One region of the Mesorhizobium sp. WSM4823 genome, then DNA from elsewhere that is predicted to be linked to it. Evidence: riboswitches for the same ligand, from Rfam matches in the RefSeq annotation. Region 1 holds a riboswitch; the other holds the start of a gene.

Region 1 (3,968 bases):
TAATTCGAGCCGAGATCCGTGCCGTAGAGCGCCTGCGGCCGCTTCAGCATGTGCTCGTAGACGAGGCGCCCGACGATCTGGCCGTGGTCGAGGATGAACGGCACTTCGTGGCTGCGCACTTCGAGCACCGCCCGGCTGCCGGTGCCGCCGGCCGCCGAATGGCCAAAGCCCGGATCGAAGAAGCCGGCATAGTGGACGCGGAATTCGCCGACCAGCGGATCGAAGGGCGTCATCTCGGCGGCATAGAGCGGCGGCACATGCACCGCCTCCTGGCTGACAAGGATATAGAATTCGTCCGGATCGAGCACCAATTCGCCGGCGCCGCTCTTGTAGAGCGGCTCCCAGAAGTCGACGACATCCTGCGCGGCGCGCTTGTCGACGTCGACCAGCCCGGTGTGATGCTTGCCGCGGTAACCGACAAGGCCATCCTTGTCGCCATCGAGATCGATCGACAGCGCGATGCCGCCACCGGAAATGTTGGGTGGCTCGGTAGCGACGAGCGTCTCGGCACGGTGTAATTCGTGCAGCTCGCCTTCCGACAAAAGCGCATTGCCGGTGCGGAACCTGATCTGCGACAGCCGCGAGCCGGCGCGGACGACGATCGGAAAGGTGCGCGGACTGACTTCCAGATAGAGCGGGCCGCTATAGCCGGCAGCGATCTTGTCGAACTCGTGGCCGCGATCGGTCATCACGCGGGTGAAGATGTCGAGCCGTCCGGTCGAGCTCTTCGGGTTGGCCGAGGCCGAAATGTTTGCCGGAAGCGCCAGGCTCTCGAGCAGCGGGACGATATAGACGCAGCCCGTCTCCAGCACCGCACCGTCGGCAAGATTGATTTCGTGCAGCTTCAGACGGTCGAGTTTTTCAGCGACTCTGTGGTTTGGGCCAGGCAGGAAAGAGGCGCGTACCCGCCAGGCCTTGTCGCCAAGCCTGAGGTCGAGGCTGGCTGGCTGGATCTGGTCGGCGTCGAGCGCCCGCAGCGACGTCAGCGCACCCGACTGGAACAGCGCGGAAATGTCCTGATCGGGAAGAATGCCTGTCTGCCGCAAAGTCTGGCTCCGCTTGAAGGCCGGGCAAGGTCTCGTTTCTTGCAGGCTCATGCCGCAAAACCGTGACACCCTCAGGTCAGACCCGAGGGCAGGCTTTTGCGGAACCTGCTGGTACAAACCTCTTAATCATGCCGGCAATTGACGCAAGCGAGGTCCGGGTCTAAAGGATCGTTATCCCGTGGTGATTTGGCCGGTCGGCTTGCAGCCACGTTAAACAAGTCGCTAAAGGACCGTCGGGCCGCAAGGCCGTATGGACCGGTTGCGACTTTCGCGGCCGGTTTTTTTGTGTCTGGAACAAAGTGATGACAAGCAAGAAGCGCAACTGGAAACCTCAGACAGCACTCGTGCATAGCGGGACCTTGCGTTCCGGTTTCGGCGAGACGTCCGAGGCGATGTACCTCACCCAGGGCTATGTCTACGACACCGCGCAAGCGGCCGAGGCCCGTTTCAAGGGCGAGGAACCGGGCTTCATCTATTCGCGCTATGCCAATCCGACGGTCGACATGTTCGAGAAGCGCATGTGCGCGCTGGAAGGCGCCGAAGATGCCCGCGCCACTGCGTCGGGCATGGCTGCGGTGACGGCGGCGCTGCTGTGCAGCGCCAAGGCCGGCGACCATATCGTGGCGGCGCGGGCGCTGTTCGGCTCCTGCCGCTGGGTGGTCGAGACGCTGGCGCCGAAATACGGCATCGAGGCGACGCTGGTCGACGGCACCGAAATCGCCAATTGGGAACAGGCGGTCAGGCCCAACACCAAGCTGTTCTTTCTTGAAAGCCCGACCAATCCGACGCTGGAAGTCGTCGACATCGCAGCCGTTGCCTCGCTTGCCAATTCGATCGGCGCGCGGCTGATCGTCGACAATGTCTTTGCCACGCCCTTGCAGCAGAAACCGTTGCAGCTCGGCGCCCATATCGTGGTCTATTCGGCGACCAAGCACATCGACGGCCAGGGGCGCTGCCTCGGCGGCATCATCCTGTCGGACAAGAAGTGGATCGACGAGAACCTGCACGACTATTTCCGCCACACCGGCCCCAGCCTGTCTCCGTTCAATGCCTGGACACTGCTGAAGGGCCTGGAGACGCTGCCGCTGCGCGTGCGTCAGCAGACGGAAAGTGCCGGCAAGATCGCGGATTTTCTTGCCGAGCGATCGGAAATCGCCCGCGTTATCTATCCCGGCCGCGCCGACCACCCGCAGGCGGCGGTCGTCAAGAAGCAGATGTCGGGCGGCTCGACGCTGATCTGCCTCGACGTCAAGGGCGGCAAGCAGGCGGCCTTCGCCTTCCAGAACGCGCTCGATATCGTGCTGATCTCCAACAATCTCGGCGACGCCAAGAGCCTGATCACCCACCCGGCGACAACGACGCACAAGAATCTGAGCGATGAGGCGCGCGCCGAACTCGGCATAGGGCCGGGCACGCTGAGGCTGTCCGTCGGACTTGAGGACACGGACGATCTGCTCGCGGATGTCGAGCAGGCACTCAAATCAGCCAAATAGCAGTCGCCGCGCGGCAGGGATTTCTCAGACGCTTTCTTCCAACTCGGTCATAGCCTTGGTGCGGATGGTCATGGCATTGCCGCGCCATTCGACGGCACCGCCCAGCCAGCCACGTGCCCAAATTGCAGGAAGCACCGTATCCCGCACGATCATCGCGGTGACGGTGCGTGGCGAGAGATACCAGCCCTTGGACCAGGCGAGCATGCATTCCGGCAGATAGGCAATCAGCAGTACGCATAAAGCCGTGGTGGGCAAGCTGACGCCGGCCCTTGCCGCCGCGATCAGCGCCAACAGCAGTGGCATTGCCGCGCCGGTTAATATCTCGGGCGCGAAGAACAGCGGGAAGGTGACGCGGCGCAGCCGCGCCCAGCGGGCCTGCCGTGACCAAATTTCGCCGAATGTACGCTGGCCGAGCGGCTGCTCGAATGGCGAAGCGACGAGGTTGACGCGCAAACCGAGCCCATTGACCAGCTTGGTCGCAGCGGCGTCCTCAGCGATCTCGGCGGCGAGCGCGTGGATACCGCCATTCGCGTCAAGCACCGGCTTGTTCCACAGCATGCTCTTGCCCTGGGCAAAGCCGAGGCCAAGTGCCTCGCCGGCATACTGCCAGCGCGCCTGCAGAGTGTTGAGGAAAGCGCATTCGACTTCGGCCCAGAAGCCATCCGGCCGCGAGCCGATCGGGGTCGAGCAGACAAGGCCTGTGGTCGGCCGCCATGCGGCCATCAGGTGCTGGATATAGTCTTTGGGCATCAACACGTTGGAGTCGGCAAGGATGACCCAGTCGTGGCGTGCGGCTTCCCAACCCTTGACGCAGTTATTGAGCTTGGGATTGGCGCTAATGCGGTCATCGCCGGTGAGCAGCCGCGCCGGCACATTGGGATAGCGGGCAATAGCGGCGTTGATGAGATTGACTACTGGATCGTCGGCATGGGCGACGCAGAAGATCAGTTCATAGTGTGGCCAATCGAGCGAGAAGGCGCGCTGAAGCGTCTCCTCGGTGAACGGCTCGACGCCACGCGACGGCACGACGATCGAGAGAGGCGGCGGGTTCCCGGAGGGTGCAGCGATGACCTGCCGCTTCTTCAGCCGCGATGAGGCGAGCATGATGCTGGCGAGATTTGAAAGAAGAAGGGCTGAAGAAGCAACGGCGGCTGCGAGAGTCAGTTCCATCGAGATCTGGTCACTCCGGAAAGGCCGCCTGCGGCCGTTTTATGAGAGCGTCGCGTCCATTTGGACGCGCAAAGGACGCTCTAACGCTTTTTGAGTCTACCGCATCGTGCTTTCCGAAAATCGAATTGGATTTACAGGCCGATGTGGTAGTCGACAGAGCGCCCGAGTCGCCCGGCACGGTCTGTGCACACCAACATTGTCATGTGTCACTTAAATGACATTGTTTTTCGGCACGTGCGCTTTGAGGTCGGCAAACGGG
Region 2 (3,968 bases), on a different contig from region 1:
CGGAGCCGACGTCCAGCACCCGTGCCTGTGCCGGGATGAGATCGGCGACGACTTCGAGGTCGACGCGCTGGGCGTGGTTGACACTCATGATGCCGGTCCAAAAAGTCTGCAATCCTCGGGCGTCATGCGCTGAGCCCCCTGGCGCGAGCCGCCGAGGCGATGAAGCCGTTGATGGCGGCAAACAGTTCCGGCTCGTCGAGCAGGAAGGCATCGTGGCCGCGATCGGTCTCGATCTCGACGAAGGACACCGAGGCGCCGGCCGCGTTCAGCGCGTGAACGACCGAGCGGCTCTCCTCGGTCGGGAACAGCCAGTCGCTGGTGAAGGAGACCAGGCAGAAACGGGTCTTGGTGCCGGCAAAGGCGTCGGCCAGCCGTCCGCCATGGTCGGCGGCGAGGTCGAAATAGTCCATCGCTCGGGTCATATAGAGATAGGAATTGGCGTCGAAGCGGTCGACGAAGGTCATGCCCTGATGGCGCAGATAGCTCTCGATCTGGAAGTCGGCGTCGAAACCGAAGGTGAGCGCTTCACGATCCTGCAAATTGCGGCCAAACTTTCGATGCAGGGCCGCCTCCGACAGATAGGTGATGTGAGCGGCCATCCGCGCCACGGCCAGTCCCTTTTCCGGACGTTTGCCCTGTTCGAAATATTTGCCGCCATGCCAGTCCGGATCGGCCATCACCGCTTGCCGGCCGACCTCATGGAAGGCGATGTTCTGCGAGGAATGGCGCGCGCCGGTGGCGATCGGCAGCGCGGAAAAAACGCGCTCCGGATAGCTCGACGCCCATTGCAGCACCTGCATGCCGCCCATCGAGCCGCCGAGCACCGAGAACAGTTTTTCGATGCCGAAATGGTCGACCAGCATCAACTGCGCCCGCACCATGTCGCGGATGGTGATGATCGGCAGGTCGAGCCCGTAGGGCTTGCCGGTGGCGGGATTGGTCGAGGCGGGGCCGGTGGAGCCGAGGCAGCCGCCAATGACGTTGGAGCAGATGACGAAGAAGCGGCTGGTGTCGATGATCTTGCCGGGGCCGATCAGCACTTCCCACCAGCCCGGCTTGCCGGTCACCGGATTGGTGCTGGCGACATGCTGGTCGCCGGTCAGCGCATGGCAGACGAGGATGGCGTTGGAGCGGGCGTCGTTGAGCGTGCCGTAGGTCTTGTAGGCGATCTGGAACGGTGACAGCAGCGTGCCGGCGTCGAGCTTGAGCGGCTTGTCGGCACCAAAACGCAACACCGAGCTCGACGGCTCGTCGGCCTCGTTGTTGGTTCTCTTAGTGCGCAGCGCGACCATAGCATCCTCTTACATCAACCCATCGCGCGTTTCCGAAAATCGGAACCGATTTTTCGCGTCGATGCGATTGTCCGGCCGGCAGCGGACAAACAAAAAACCGGCATTGCCTTCGCAAAGCCGGTTACAGGATGCAAACGGCCCTTTAGCAAGTTGTTTAACGTGGCTGCAAGCCGACCGGCCAAATCACCACGGAATTTCGCCCCTCTTCTAGGGCCGGCGCGCTTCGGCGTCAACGGCCAGTCCCATGATTGCCGCCTCTCGACATTCCGCGCCACGGCTTGTATTTCCGCTGCGGCTTTCCAGGCGGAAGCGTTCTCGACGGATTTTTACGACATGAACCAGGCATCGGATCAGGCACGTCCAACGCCCCGCGCGGGGATCATGGACATCGAAGCCTATGTGCCGGGCAAAAGCACGGCGCCGGCCGGCGTCGCCAAGGTCCATAAATTGTCCTCGAACGAGAACCCGCTCGGCCCCTCGCCGAAGGCGATAGAGGCCGCGCGCGACGTCGCGGCCAAACTCGACATCTATCCCGACGGCACCGCGAGGCGCCTGCGGGAAGCGATCGCCGAGCTGCATGGCCTCAACCCGGCCAACATCGTCTGTTCCAATGGTTCCGATGAGATCCTGGGCCTGCTGGCGCAAACCTATCTCGCGCCCGGCGATGAAGCCGTCATCACCGAACACGCCTTCATGGTCTACAAGATCTACATCCAGTCGGCAGGTGCTGTCCCGGTATCAGTCAAGGAAACCAATGAGCGCGCCGACGTCGATGCGATCCTCGCAGCGGTGACGCCGCGCACCAGGATCATCTTCCTCGCCAATCCCAACAACCCGACCGGCACCTATTTGCCCTTCCAGGAGGTGCGCCGCCTGCATGCAGGCCTGCCACGAAACGTGCTTCTGGTGCTGGATGGCGCTTACGCCGAATATGTCCGCCGCAACGACTATGAGGCCGGTGTCGAACTGGTGGGCAGCGCGGAAAACGTGGTCATGACCCGCACCTTCTCCAAACTCGGCCTCGGCGGCGCGCGGATCGGCTGGATGTACGCGCCGATGCATATCATCGACGCGATCAACCGCGTGCGGGGTCCCTTCAACGTCAATGCGACGGCGATCGAGGCCGGCATTGCCGCGATCCGCGACCGCGCCCATATCGAGCGCAGCGTGGCGCATAACGAGACCTGGCTGGCATGGGTGAGTGAGGAATTGACCAAGCTCGGGCTGCGGGTGACGCCGAGCGTCGGCAATTTCGTCCTCATCCACTTTCCCGAGGACAAGGAACATTCAGCGGCGGCGGCGGACGATTACCTCTCCGCGCGCGGCTATATATTGCGGCGCGTTTCCGGCTACGGTTTCCCGAATGCACTGCGCATGAGCATCGGCACCGAAGAGGCCAATCGCGGCGTTGTCGCCGCCCTCGCGACATTTCTGAAAAGCTGAGACAATGACATCACCGATGTTCGAAAAGATCGCGCTAGTCGGCATCGGCCTGATCGGCTCGTCGCTGGCCCGCGTCATCCAGCGCGAAGGCCTTGCCGGCCACGTTGCCATCTCGACACGCAGCGAAACGACGCTGGCGCGGGCAAGGGAACTCGGCCTGGGCTCCTCCTACACGATGGACGCGAAAGAGGCGGTTCGCGATGCCGACCTGGTCATCGTTTCGGTGCCGGTCGGCTCTTCGGGCGAGGTCGCCGAGGAAATCGCACCGGCGCTGAAGCAGGGCGCCATCCTCACCGATGTCGGCTCGACCAAGGCGTCGGTGATCGCGCAGATTGAGCCGCATGTGCCTGACGGTGTGCACTTCATTCCCGGCCATCCATTGGCCGGCACTGAAAAATCGGGTCCGGATGCCGGCTTTGCCGAGCTGTTCGAAAATCGCTGGTGCATCTTCACACCGTTGCCGGGCACCGATCCCGAGGCGCTGGAAAGACTCTCGGAATTCTGGCGCCGCTGCGGCTCCAACATCGACACGATGGATCCCCAGCATCACGACATGACATTGGCCATCGTCTCGCATCTGCCGCACATCATCGCCTACAACATCGTCGGCACCGCCAACGACCTGGAGTCGGTGACCAAGTCCGAGGTCATCAAATATTCGGCCTCCGGCTTTCGCGACTTCACCCGCCTTGCCGCTTCCGACCCGACCATGTGGCGGGATGTCTGCCTGCACAACAAGGATGCCATCCTCGAAATGCTGGCGCGATTCTCGGAAGATCTGGCCTCGCTGCAGCGGGCGATCCGCTGGGGCGACGGCGAAAAGCTGTTCGACCTGTTCACCCGCACCCGCGCCGTCCGCCGCTCGATCATCGAGGCCGGCCAGGACATCGACGTACCGGATTTTGGCCGGCAAGCGGTCGAGCACCCCGCAAAGCAGTAGCCTGTTTCGACCGCCAAGGCGTCAGTCCGCCGGCCAGTGAACCGCCATCATCGCCAGTGTCTCGGCCCTGTCCGGCGCGCCCAGCCTACCGCCGAAGCGCTGGCATTTGAGCGCGGCGGCGGCGCTGGCAAACCGCAATGTCCGTTCGATCGGCATGGCTTCCGCCAGCCCGACGGCAAAGGCGCCGTGAAACACGTCGCCGGCGGCAAGCGTATCCACTGCCTTGATCCTTGGCGCCGCGACATGGCGCACGGAACCCGCCGAACGGTCGAACCACCAGGTTCCCGCAGCGC

What was found. A riboswitch is a leader RNA that binds a small molecule or an ion and turns the genes downstream of it on or off. The one in region 1 is predicted to bind S-adenosylmethionine.
Region 2: another riboswitch for S-adenosylmethionine. It lies ahead of metX (homoserine O-acetyltransferase MetX); the one in region 1 lies ahead of AC0L26_RS21700 (O-succinylhomoserine sulfhydrylase).

What each region holds. Positions count from the first base shown of each region.
Region 1 covers NZ_JBVVQL010000009.1:74,913-78,880, reverse strand. The annotation lists gene AC0L26_RS21705 (2'-deoxycytidine 5'-triphosphate deaminase) at 1-1,046, opposite strand, end outside; SAM riboswitch at 1,215-1,292, shown strand; gene AC0L26_RS21700 (O-succinylhomoserine sulfhydrylase) at 1,349-2,539, shown strand; gene AC0L26_RS21695 (ceramide glucosyltransferase) at 2,564-3,709, opposite strand.
Region 2 covers NZ_JBVVQL010000003.1:77,312-81,279, reverse strand. The annotation lists gene metW (methionine biosynthesis protein MetW) at 1-88, opposite strand, end outside; gene metX (homoserine O-acetyltransferase MetX) at 123-1,292, opposite strand; SAM riboswitch at 1,415-1,492, opposite strand; gene hisC (histidinol-phosphate transaminase) at 1,626-2,735, shown strand; gene AC0L26_RS09015 (prephenate/arogenate dehydrogenase family protein) at 2,740-3,675, shown strand; gene AC0L26_RS09010 (sugar kinase) at 3,697-3,968, opposite strand, start outside.